Regions from separate parts of the Cellulosilyticum sp. I15G10I2 genome, predicted to be linked through region 2. Evidence: riboswitches for the same ligand, from Rfam matches in the RefSeq annotation. Region 2 holds a riboswitch; each other region holds the start of a gene.
The links. Region 2 has a riboswitch for S-adenosylmethionine ahead of metK (methionine adenosyltransferase). Riboswitches for the same ligand answer to the same signal wherever they lie in the genome.
Positions count from the first base shown of each region.

Region 1: another riboswitch for S-adenosylmethionine. It lies ahead of BN3326_RS00690 (methionine ABC transporter ATP-binding protein); the one in region 2 lies ahead of metK (methionine adenosyltransferase).
Region 3: another riboswitch for S-adenosylmethionine. It lies ahead of BN3326_RS12750 (O-acetylhomoserine aminocarboxypropyltransferase/cysteine synthase family protein); the one in region 2 lies ahead of metK (methionine adenosyltransferase).

Region 1 is NZ_FMMP01000006.1:129,715-133,851, forward strand. Features, by position in the region: gene BN3326_RS00680 (MFS transporter) at 1-701, shown strand, start outside; gene BN3326_RS00685 (HAD-IB family hydrolase) at 806-1,537, shown strand; SAM riboswitch class I at 1,706-1,809, shown strand; gene BN3326_RS00690 (methionine ABC transporter ATP-binding protein) at 1,958-2,950, shown strand; gene BN3326_RS00695 (methionine ABC transporter permease) at 2,940-3,599, shown strand; gene BN3326_RS00700 (MetQ/NlpA family ABC transporter substrate-binding protein) at 3,628-4,137, shown strand, end outside.
Region 2 is NZ_FMMP01000009.1:103,141-107,277, forward strand. Features, by position in the region: gene BN3326_RS09125 (hypothetical protein) at 1-751, opposite strand, end outside; gene metK (methionine adenosyltransferase) at 958-2,145, opposite strand; SAM riboswitch class I at 2,299-2,400, opposite strand; gene BN3326_RS09135 (rod-binding protein) at 2,468-2,869, opposite strand; gene BN3326_RS09140 (flagellar hook-basal body protein) at 2,882-3,694, opposite strand; gene flgF (flagellar basal-body rod protein FlgF) at 3,706-4,137, opposite strand, start outside.
Region 3 is NZ_FMMP01000011.1:149,805-153,941, reverse strand. Features, by position in the region: gene coaBC (bifunctional phosphopantothenoylcysteine decarboxylase/phosphopantothenate--cysteine ligase CoaBC) at 1-26, opposite strand, end outside; gene BN3326_RS12755 (ECF transporter S component) at 91-717, opposite strand; gene BN3326_RS12750 (O-acetylhomoserine aminocarboxypropyltransferase/cysteine synthase family protein) at 952-2,226, opposite strand; SAM riboswitch class I at 2,427-2,531, opposite strand; gene BN3326_RS12745 (AEC family transporter) at 2,600-3,529, opposite strand; gene BN3326_RS12740 (hypothetical protein) at 3,738-4,136, opposite strand.

The DNA.
Region 1 (4,137 bases), on a different contig from region 2:
CTGATAATAAGGAAATGCATGGCAAATTAGTTGAAAAAAGAGGTTATAAAGAGAGTAATGAGCATTGTGAAAAATTTTGGGTTACCTTTAAGCAAGTTATTTCAAATAAATCTTTTAGAAGCTCTATAATACTTACCGTACTATGGCAATCAGCATTTTTCTTTTCGACGCCATATTTTGGTATTTATCAAATCTCATATCTTAAGCTAAGCTATACATACATTATGATTATGGGATTTGCAGGAAGTCTTATAAGAATTATACTTACGCCTATTGGGGGAAAGGTAGCAGATAAGAAATCATGGGCACTTGTATTAAAAACCGCGCTTTCAGTCATGGCATTTGCATTTATCATAAATGGATTTACAGTACCAACCAATTCTCGTATGATGTTTACAATATATTCTATTTTGACAGGCGCAGCTTGGGCTGGGGTTGCACCAGGACTTTTTGCGATTCAGCTTGATTTAGCACCAGATGGAGATAAAACAGCTTATTTAGGAGTTAATGCTGCTATTATGGGAGTTTGTGGTTTTTTGAGCGCACTAGCCGGGGGCTATATTTTGCATCTTATACTAGACAGAGGCAATCAAATTTGGGGTTATCGTGTATATGGTCAACAAATTCTTTCTTGGGGTTCAGGGGTCTTAATTTTAGTGCTTGTTGCTTATATAAAATGGCGGTTCAAAAAGTTTTTATAGCAAAAGAACAATTAAAGTTTTAATATAATACTATAGAAAGTATAAAGACATTTAAGATTTATAAAAGATTAAAGAAGAATAGGTCAGAATGAGGAGGGAAAAATATGGGTAATGGTGCGGCATTTTTTGATATCGATGGCACAATCTATAGAGAAGGACTGATTACAGAGGTCTTTAAAAAAATGATCAAGTACGATTTAATAGATAATAGTAAATGGCATAGTGAAGTACGTCCAGCTTTTATCAATTGGGATAGAAGGCTGGGGGACTACGATACTTATTTACTTAAAATGGTAGATGTTTACTCAGAAGCTGTAAAAGGCATAAGTCCTTTTCATATGGCTTATGTAGCAAAAAGAGTTATTGAGCAAAAGGGTGATCGTGTATATACTTTTTCAAGAGAAAGAATCAAGTGGCATAAAGAAGAGGGACATAAGCTGATTGCTATCTCAGGCTCTCCTATTGAACTTGTTAGTGAAGTAGCAAATAAGTATGGGATGGATGATTATAGAGGTACCATTTATGAAGTTGATAAAAATGGGAAGTACAGCGGAGAAATAATTCCAATGTGGGACTCTAAGAGCAAGAAAAATGCTATCTTAGAGATAGTTAGCCGTAATAAACTTGATTTACAAGCGTGTTATGCCTATGGGGATACGTCGGGAGATTTTACAATGTTAAAGATGGTAGGTTACCCTTTTGCTATTAATCCAACAAAGGAGCTTATAACGCGGATTAGTGAAGATGCGGAACTTAGAAAAAAAATTAAAATAATTGTAGAGAGAAAAGATGTAACTTACAGGTTAAACATTGAAGGTTTAGATTGTTTCAACTAAATATAAGTATTTAAATATTGGAAACTGTCAAAATTAACCTTAGTAAAAGTATAAAAAAACTAGGAATAAGTATTGACATTCAAAAAAAATACAAGTATACTGAGTATCAATAAGATGCTTAAGTGTCAATTAGATACTTTGGTATCAAACAAGAAACTAAATAATGAAATCTTATCAAGAGAGATGGAGGGACTTGGCCCGAAGATATCTCAGCAACCTCATTTAATGTAAGGTGCTAATTCCAGCAGAACTTAAATTCTGAAAGATAAGTGGCATTGTGACAATACGTCTTAAGCCTCTTTTTGTCTTTTAGAAGACAAAAAGAGGCTTAAAAAATGATAAGCTATGAGAAGTACATCGGGATTTTTTAAGAAGGGGTTGATAAAAGTGAGCAAGCGGCTAGAAGGTCCTATTATTGAAATGAAAGCTTTAGGTAAAACCTTTTCTTCTTCAAACGGAGAGGTTATAGCTTTAAAAAATATAAATTTGCAGATTAATAAGGGCGATATTTTTGGTATCATTGGTATGAGTGGTGCTGGTAAAAGTACTTTAGTAAGGTGTATTAACTATTTAGAAAAGCCAACAGAAGGAGAAATATGGTTTGGTGATAAGGAGCTTGGAAGTCTTGATCAAAAAAGCTTAAGACAAGTAAGACAGTCGATGGGTATGATTTTTCAACAGTTTAATTTATGGATGCAGCGCACAGTTCTGAGTAATATTTGTTTTCCGCTTGAAATTGCAGGTGTAAGTAAATCAGAAGCTAGTCTTCGGGCAGAAGAATTATTAAAGCTCGTTGGACTTGAAAATAAAGCAGAGGCCTATCCGTCACAACTATCAGGAGGACAAAAACAGCGTGTTGCAATAGCTCGTGCATTGGCGACAAATCCTAAAGTGCTTTTATGTGATGAAGCAACCTCAGCGCTGGATCCGACTACTACAGAATCAATACTTGCCTTATTAAAAGATATTAATCAAAGATTAGGTATTACCATTATTATTATTACTCATGAAATGAGTGTCGTTGAGAAAATATGCTCTCATGTTGCAATTATTGATAAAAGCCAAATTGCAGAAGCTGGGCGGGTACATGATATCTTTACACATCCTAAAACTTTAGCAGCACAAAAACTTGTATATCCTAATGATAACCGTATTAACCATTTAATAGGCAAAAGGTGCTGTCGTATTATATTTGATGGTAGTTCATCTTATGACCCTGCTGTAGCACGTATGATTCTAGAATGCAAAGTGCTGGTTAATATACTTTATGCAGATATGAAGAATATCGATGGCCGGGCATTTGGTGAGCTAATTATTCAGCTGCCAGAAGACGAGACATCTGCAGATAAAGTTATTAGCTATCTCAGTTCGAAAAGCTTACAGGTAGAGGAGGTAAGTGGATATGTGGAATAGTACGATTATACAAATGCTAGCAAAAGGCGTATTTGAAACCTTATATATGACTTTACTATCTACTTTATTAGCCTATATAATTGGTCTGCCCCTAGGAGTTATACTTGTGACAACTGAAAAGGGAGGCATACTTCCAAATATTGGACTCAATAAAATACTTAATATTATTGTTAACTTAGCAAGATCTATACCTTTTCTTATTTTACTTATTGCAGTGCTGCCAATAACACGTTTTATTACAGGAACGACTATTGGCTCAACAGCAACAGTAGTACCGCTTGTTATAGCTGCGGCACCTTTTATTGCAAGGCTTGTAGAATCATCTATTAAAGAAATTGATAAAGGTATTATTGAAGCTGCACTATCCATGGGGGCAAGTCCGTTCCAAATTATTTACAAGGTTATGGTCCCAGAAGCAACCCCTTCACTTATTGTAGGAGCAGCTATCGCCACTACAACCATACTTGGGTATTCAGCCATGGCAGGCATAGTCGGTGGAGGCGGACTTGGCACTATAGCGATTAACTATGGGTACTACAGATATGAAAAGGGCATTATGATTGTTACCGTTATACTGCTTATTATCATTGTCCAGATTTTACAAGAAATAGGCATGAAGATTGCTAGCAAGAAAGATAAAAGAAAATAAAAATAATAACTATATGGAGGCAATAACTATGAAAAAAATAATAGCAGGATTAATCGTTTCAACACTTACTCTTTCACTTTTTGCAGGTTGTGGAAAAAAGGAAGATAATAAAATTGTAATAGGTGCATCAGTAACACCTCATGCAGAAATATTAGGCATAGCCAAAGATGTGCTTAAAGAAAAAGGTTATGAACTGGAGATCAAAGAATTTACAGATTATGTACAACCTAACCTTACACTTGAGAGTAAAGAACTAGATGCGAACTATTTTCAGCACCAACCTTATTTAGATAACTTTAATGAAGAAAACAAAACAAATCTTGTATCAGTGGCCTCTGTTCATTATGAACCGCTTGGTATTTATGCAGGCAAAACTAAGTCGCTTGATGACATTCAGGACGGCGCCACTATTGCTGTACCAAATGATACAACAAATGAAGCAAGAGCACTACTTTTATTAGAGACAATAGGTCTTATTAAAGTAAGCCCGGATGCAGGGCTTAAAGCGACAATTAATGATATTATTGAAAATCCTAAA
Region 2 (4,137 bases):
CATATTTTAGCGTTGCCTTACTGCCAGCTAACATAGGTTTTACCATCTCCTGACCTTGTACTAGCGCAAGTTCAACTTCTTCTTTATTCTCATCTATATCTTTTTGTGTCACACCTGTACCACTAAGTTCATTAATAGCATCCATGTTATTCATAACTTCTTTTATAAACTGTACTGATAAATCTACCATTTGATCACTATTAAGTTCTATTGTGTATGTTCTGCCATTTTGAGTAACAGGTACTTTTACCTCAGAACCTTTAAATAAAGCTTCTGTAAGCGCCATAGCCTTTTTTTGATCTAACATAGCGGCTTGCGTGCCTGTATTTAGATCAATCCCAATAAACTCTGCCTCAATACTGTTTAACGCCTCAGATATCGGAGCCCCAGAAACTTGCATTAACTCTGTAAAATATGTTTTGCTGATATAAAGTGTTTGATTATCAACATACATTTTAACTGGTGACATTTTAACATCTAGGCTCATATTGCTGAATTTAATCGTATTAATTTGCATTTCTACGTAAGCTTGTGTTTCTTTTGTATTAGCATATCCACTAAAGTCTGCCCCTAGTTCAAACTTTTGCCCCTGAACCTCAGCAGTTACTAGTACGTTTCCTTTACTTTCTGCATACTCCCATGCAGATGTTTTTTTCATTTCTTCATATAGATTAAGCCCCTCTGTGCTACATCCCACAGTTCCAAGTAACATCAACAATGTCATAATTACTGCTATTAATTTTTTCTTCATAACAAACCTCCATCTTCACTTTAATTACTCGTTCTAGTTAATTATAGTAAACAAATTTGGAAATTTCAAGGAAAATCTCCCTATTAAGTTTATATTACATTCTGATTACGAGCCTGCCGCTTTAACTTCAAACCACATGTTTACTGATATGAAGCAGGGCCAACTATTAAAAAATAGCTGGCCCTGCTTCATATCGTTTATATAAATTATTTTATTTCAGCTTTTAATACATCAACTTTATCTGTTCTTTCCCATGGAAGATCTATATCAATACGTCCAAAATGACCATATGCAGCTGTTTGTTTATAAATAGGCTGTCTTAGATCTAACATTTTAATAATCCCCGCTGGTCTTAGATCAAAGTGCTTATTCACAATTTCAACTAAGGCTTCATCACTTACACTACCTGTTCCATGGGTATTAATAAGTACAGAAACTGGTTTTGCAACACCTATTGCATAAGCAAGTTCTATCTCACATTTTTTAGCAAGGCCTGCTGCCACTATATTTTTTGCTACATATCTAGCTGCATAAGCTGCTGAGCGGTCTACTTTTGTTGGATCTTTCCCTGAGAAAGCACCTCCGCCGTGGCTTGCATAGCCGCCATAAGTATCTACGATAATTTTACGGCCTGTAAGTCCTGAGTCCCCTACTGGTCCACCAATTACAAAACGTCCCGTTGGATTAATAAAATACTTTGTATCTGCATCTAATAGTTCAGCTGGTATAATCGGTTTAATAACATGTTCCATAATATCAGCATGAATTTGTTCTTGTGTCACTTCTGCTGCATGCTGTGTGGATACAACAACTGCATCTATTCTTACGGGTTTATCATTTTCATATTCTACGGTTACTTGTGTTTTGCCATCTGGTCTTAAATAGCTAAGTGTTTCATTTTTACGTACTTCTGATAACTTTTTAGAAAGTCTATGTGCAAGAGATATCGGCATTGGCATAAGTTCTGGTGTTTCATCACAAGCAAAACCAAACATCATCCCTTGATCTCCAGCACCTATCGCCTCAATAGCACTATCTGACATTTCACCACGTTTTGCTTCTAAGGCCTTATCAACCCCCATTGCAATATCTGCGGATTGTTCGTCTAATGCAACAATAACGCCGCATGCGTGTCCGTCAAAGCCAAAGTCTGGATTATTATAACCTATTTCATTAATAGTATCTCTTACTGTTTTATTGATATCAACATAGCAACTTGTTGATATTTCTCCCATAACAAGTACAAGGCCTGTTGTAAGTGCTGTTTCACAAGCTACTCTAGCCTGTGGATCTTGTGCATAAATTGCATCTAATACCGCATCTGATATTTGATCTGCCATTTTATCTGGATGCCCCTCTGTTACTGATTCCGATGTAAATAATCTTTTTGCCATTTTTTACTCCTCCTTTTAATTTTACGATTTGGCTCATTGGCTCCACAACTACGTTGTAGCAGCATTTGCAATAAGCTATTCTTACTGTTAGGATTAACAGAAAGCAAATAAAAAAACCTCATTAAAATGAGGTTAATAGTATGCGATCATTCATCCTCATCTTACGCATAAAATATGCGTGGGAATTGGCACCTTAGCTTATGCTAGGTTGCCGGGTTTCATAGGGCCCAGTCCCTCCACCTCTCTGGATAAGAATTTATTCAGTTATAGTTCATAATATAGTCTACCACTCAAATATAACATTGTCAATATAGATCGTTTTTTATACTTCTTGGTCAATATTTATACTATTTTGATTATCTGTTTTTATCTGCTTTGCATAGACATTAGTCATCTGCTTATACATCATATCCGCCAAGCCAATACCACCAGCTTTTGCCATATCTTCTGACTGATTATTAATGATATAATCCTCGAAGGTTTTTTCATAGTCCCCCTTTGGTATTAGCCCATCTTCTGATACCATAGACTTTTTCATTTGTTTAAAAAGCTGTGAAAGCATATAGCTCTCTAACTTCACACATGCATCTTTCAAGGCTTTATCATCTTGTTCCCTTGCTGCTTGCTCAAAAATAGCATCAAAGTCTTTGGTTTGCTCTTGCTCTATTTTGCTCGTTATTTGCTGCCCTAGGATAGGGTTAAATTGCAATGAATTGATTTCCACTTATTTCCCTCCTTAGCTACGCTTAAGATCATTAGCTTGCTGAAGCATCGTATCTACCGTTTTGATTGATGTTGAGTTAAGTTCATAAGCCCTTTGCGCTACAATTAGCTTTACCATTTCCTCTGCTACTTGTACATTAGACCCTTCTAGATAACCTGTTCTGATACTGCTTCTAATAAGCCCATCTTCTTCGCCTTCTATAAGAGGTTCACCGGATGCTGCTGTCTGTATAAATAAGTTTGATCCAATAGCCTCTAAGCCCTCTACATTGGCAAATTGTACGATTTTAAGCTGTGCTATTTCCATACGCATATTTGTTTCTTCATCTATGTAATAAATAGAGCCATCTTTACCTATTACTACCTTATCTACAGGTATTTCCGTTCCTATAAGAATAGGTTCATCTTCTACAGATAAAACAGTATTCCCATCAGACGTAACCAGTGCATAAGCCCCATCTTCTGTAAGGGAAATGCGGAAACTTCCGTCTCTTGTATAAGTCATCTGATCACCTTTTTGTACAGTAAAAAAGCCTTTGCCCTCTATAGCCATATCCGTATTATTTCCTGTTTCTTGAAGTATGCCCATACTGTAATTACGGGAATTCGGCAGGGCTCTTACCCCATGTCCAACTTGCATAGTTGTAGGCTGCTGCACATTGTCTACATTAGGCGCGGCCATTGTTTGATAGAGTAAACTCTTGAAATTAGTTGTTTCCTTTTTATAACCTACCGTATTAACATTTGCCAGATTGTTTGCTATTGTATCAACATTGAGCTGCTGAGATGTCATCCCCGATGCTGCTGTCCATAATCCTCTTATCATTGTCTATCCTCCTATGCTCTTCCTACTTCATTGACTGTTTTATTTAATAGCGCATCATGGGTTTGTATAACCTTTTGATTGGCTTCATACGCTCTTGAAACAGTAATCATATCTACCATTGCTATCACTGGATTAACATTAGATGCTTCCAAAAACCCTTGAATGATACTTCCTTGAAAAGGAACGCCTGGTGCACCAGCTTCATATAAGTTATCATTAACTTTTGTAAGTGTCTTAGGGTCATCAAATCTAACAAGCGCTATTGTATCTACCAATTCGCTCCCCCTATACAGTTCTCCCGATTCCTTAATAGTAACCGTGCCTCCATTTAACAAGAAGTCTTGTCCTAGTTCTAAAGGAGTGCCTCCTTGTGAAAGCAGATAGTATCCCTCTTTTGTTACAACTTGCCCCTCTTGATTAATAGAAAAGTTGCCGTCTCTTGT
Region 3 (4,137 bases), on a different contig from region 2:
ACCCCTATTACAACATTTTTTTTCATTTAGATCCCTCCTAATCAGTCTCTATAATTAAATAAGAGCAGACCTATTAGCCTGCTCTAAAAACTATTTCACATCTTTTACAAGTATAGGCGCAAGTGTTTTACCTATGGTTACAGTAATGAGTGCAGCAACAATGGCTTCTGGCACCCCATTCACTGCAATAATTCCCATTATAAATTTAAATAGAACATCAAATCCTATTTCTTTAACTGCTGCATAACTTTCTCCAAAAAATATATAGATTCCACCTAAAACGAGTAACGTATTTGTCAGTGAGCCTGTAAGACCTGCTGTAATATAAGCTAAGATCTTTGACTTGTCTAATTTCTGGACAGCTCTAAAGCTATAATGCGCAGTAACACCAATTAGTATTCTTGGAACCATAACAATTACCAGACTCCATATGTTTCCGTTCATTTCTCCTACTGAATAAAAGGGTGAGAAAACAAAAGAAGTAATTGTTGGGTTGATAGTATTAATAACAAGTGAGGTAAGTCCAAAAACCGCCCCAAGTATCGCACCTGCCCCAGGCCCTATCAGAACACCTCCTAAAATAACAGGAATATGTACCGTTGTAGCTCTCGTCACGCCTACTGGTATAAACCCAAGTGGAGTACATGCAAGAATAATCTGGATTGCTGCAAAGATAGCAATAAGCACCATTTTCTTTGTACTGTTTAATTGTTTCATAAAAAGCCTCCCTAAACTACCACTCTTTTTAAAAGATGCAGTGTTTTAAAATAAATTATCATTATTATTTTAAAACTATTTTACTAAATTGTCTACCGCTTCATTAAATAGCGCAACTTTTTTTCTCCCTTTTATCCAATCACTTTGTAGTCGTTTTCAAATAAAAGGCTGGCTCTATACCTTATAAATAAGATTAGAAACCAGCCTCTAGTTTTCTAGTAAGTTAAAATACTATTATATTTCACTTAATGCTTTTTCAATATCTGCTATAAGATCATTCACATCTTCAATACCAACTGATAAACGAATAAGTTCTTTTGATACACCAGCTGCAATGAGTTGTTCTTCATTTAACTGTGCATGCGTTGTACTTGCTGGATGAATAACAAGTGATTTAGCATCCGCTACATTGGCAAGGAGCGAGAAAATTTCAAGTTTATCTATAAACGCAACAGCTTTATCACCATCTTTAAGTCCAAATGTAAAGATTGCCCCTGTTCCTTTTGGGAAGTACTTTTGCGCAAGTTCATAGTATTTATTGCTCTTAAGTGCTGGATATTTTACCCAAGCTACTTTGGGATGATTTTCAAGGTATGCTGCTATTTTCTCAGCATTCTCTACGTGTCTTTCTACTCTTAAAGATAATGTTTCAAGTCCTTGTAAAAGCAAGAACGCATTAAATGGACTAAGCGCTGCTCCCGTATCTCTTAGAAGTTGTACTCTCGCTTTAAAAATGAAGGCAAGCGGTCCAAATGCGTCTGCATAAACCAAACCATTATAGCTTGGATCAGGTGTAGTAAAACCTTTAAATCTGCCACTCTTTGCCCAGTCAAAATTACCTGCATCTACAATCACACCACCCATAGTCGTTCCGTGTCCACCTATGTATTTAGTGGCTGAATGAACTACGATATCTGCTCCAAATTCAATAGGTCTAATAAGATATGGCGTTCCAAAAGTATTGTCTATTATAAGCGGAATACCGTGTTTATGGGCTACGTCTGCTACAGCTTCAATATCTACAATATTAATACCAGGATTTCCTAAGGTTTCTATAAAAATAGCCCTTGTTTTTTCATTAATGGCAGCTTCAAAATTTTCTGCTTTATCAGGATCTACAAATTTTGTTACTATGCCATAATTAGGAAGTGTGTTTGCAAATAAATTATAGGTTCCTCCATATAAAGTACTTGCAGATACAATTTCATCCCCAGCTCCCGCTACATTTAGAATAGAATAAGTAATAGCTGCTGAACCAGATGCCACAGCAAGTGCTGCCTTTCCGCCTTCAAGCAGTGCGATTCTTTTTTCAAGAACATCTGTTGTAGGATTCATAATACGTGTATAAATATTCCCAAGTTCTTTAAGTCCAAATAAGTTGGCTGCGTGTTCTGTATCATTAAACACATAAGATGTTGTTTGATAAATAGGCACAGCTCTTGATTTTGTAACAGGATCTACTTCTTGCCCTCCGTGAATTTGTAATGTGTCAAAACTCCAATTTGCCATATTGTATTCCTCCTTATACTATTGAATTTATATTTTTTATTTTGATCCTATAGATTTCACATTTTAAAGTTAACTTATTCATGATGTTATTTAATGTGAAATTATTCTGAGAAACAACATTAAATTTTTAATATGCTTCAATAAGGGGCTATAAAATATCAAACCGCCCTCTTCCTGAGAAGAGGGCGGTTACTTACTCAACCTTATCTCTCAGGATTATCCTGCTGGAATTAGCACCTTGTCACAAATGTAATGACGGTTGCTGGGTATCCTCGGGCCAGTCCCTCCACCTCTCTCGATAAGCATATTTAATTTATACCATTGTATTCCTATAATATTACTGTGTCAATACTTTTTTATTTTTTATTTTTTACTACTTCCAAAAAAATTCTATGATTGTTAGAAAAACTGGCATAGTCATGATGCACAGCAGCGTTGTTACTGTAACAACTTTTGTACTATAAAGATATTTTGTATTAAAACGCTGCGCAAACATAGGCGCAACAATTCCGGTAGGCGCTGCTGCTCCTATAAGTAGTGTTGCCGTCACTATCTGATCTGCTGAAATGCTGTGAAGAACTCCCATAAGAACAGCTGGTACTAGTACTAATTTATAAATACTTATAGTATAAATAGATTTATCTGTAAAGCAACTGATAAAGTCTGTTTTTGCTAAAAAGGCTCCCAGAACCATCATAGCAAGTGGCATATTAATTGCCCCAATATAATTAAATACTTGATACAAAGTATTCGGTAGTTTTACAGGCGAAATAAATACTAAGAGTCCACCAAGCATCGCAAGAGTTCCTGGGTTAATCAGAGCTGTTTTTAAGTTGATTTGATATTTTTCTCTGCCCATGGTTTTTGCGCCATAGGTCCAGAGAAATACATTCCCAAGTACAATATGTGCCGAACCTAAAAACACTCCTATACTGCCAAGCAGCGCTTGCAATAGAGGAATAGCCATAAATCCATTATTTGAAAAAACAAGGCACATACGCTTATCTTGAAAATCTATAGTTTTATCCGTTTTAAATAACACACTCCCTATAATAATAGGTACAGCATATGCAATTAATCCTAGTGCAAATGAAATAAGAAGCATCTTTGCCAATTTATATTCAAATTCTCTTTGATAAGAAGCAATAATAACCGCCGGTGTTACAATCATCATAAGTAATGTAGAAATCTGCTTAGTGCCTTCTTCAGTTAATATATTTTTTTTACTTAAAATATATCCAACTAACATAAGTAAAAACATAATAAATATTTGATTTACAATTGTAAAAATATAATGTAACACGCTCAAGCCTCCCATACAGTATCTTTACTATACTAAATCATCTGCACGAGAATTACAACTGTTTCATCTTATTTCCATAATTTATGTCAAAATACGTCGCTATCAAGCTCTTAATTCACAAAAGTACGCAAATAATAGCAGTTCCTTGAAACAAAGTTTGATGCAACGTGTAATCTAGCATCATTTATTTCAAAAAACTGCTCCTATTTTATTTCTTCGGTGTATACATAGATAAAATATTTTTAATATCCTTACCGGCAAATTCAACCAAACTCTCTGAACTTAACGATAGATTTTCCAGTGAGTTTTTAATTATTTCATTAATGTCCTCTATTTCCTTAAGTGTATTTTTTGAACTCTCTATAACTACATTCCCATCGTTCTGAACCTCACCTTGTTCCATTGTTTCTATAGCAGCATCAAGTGCAAGCTGGCTAATTTGCGTAACAATTTGAAGCACTGCATTTAAGAGTGGCGTAACATTCTCTCCATATTGTGATTGCGCTAGTGATTTTTCTAATATTTTTTTAGTTTGTAATATAATATCTTTAGTACTTTTTTCAGATTGTACTATATTCGTTTTAATTAGATTAATTCCCTTAGCCATA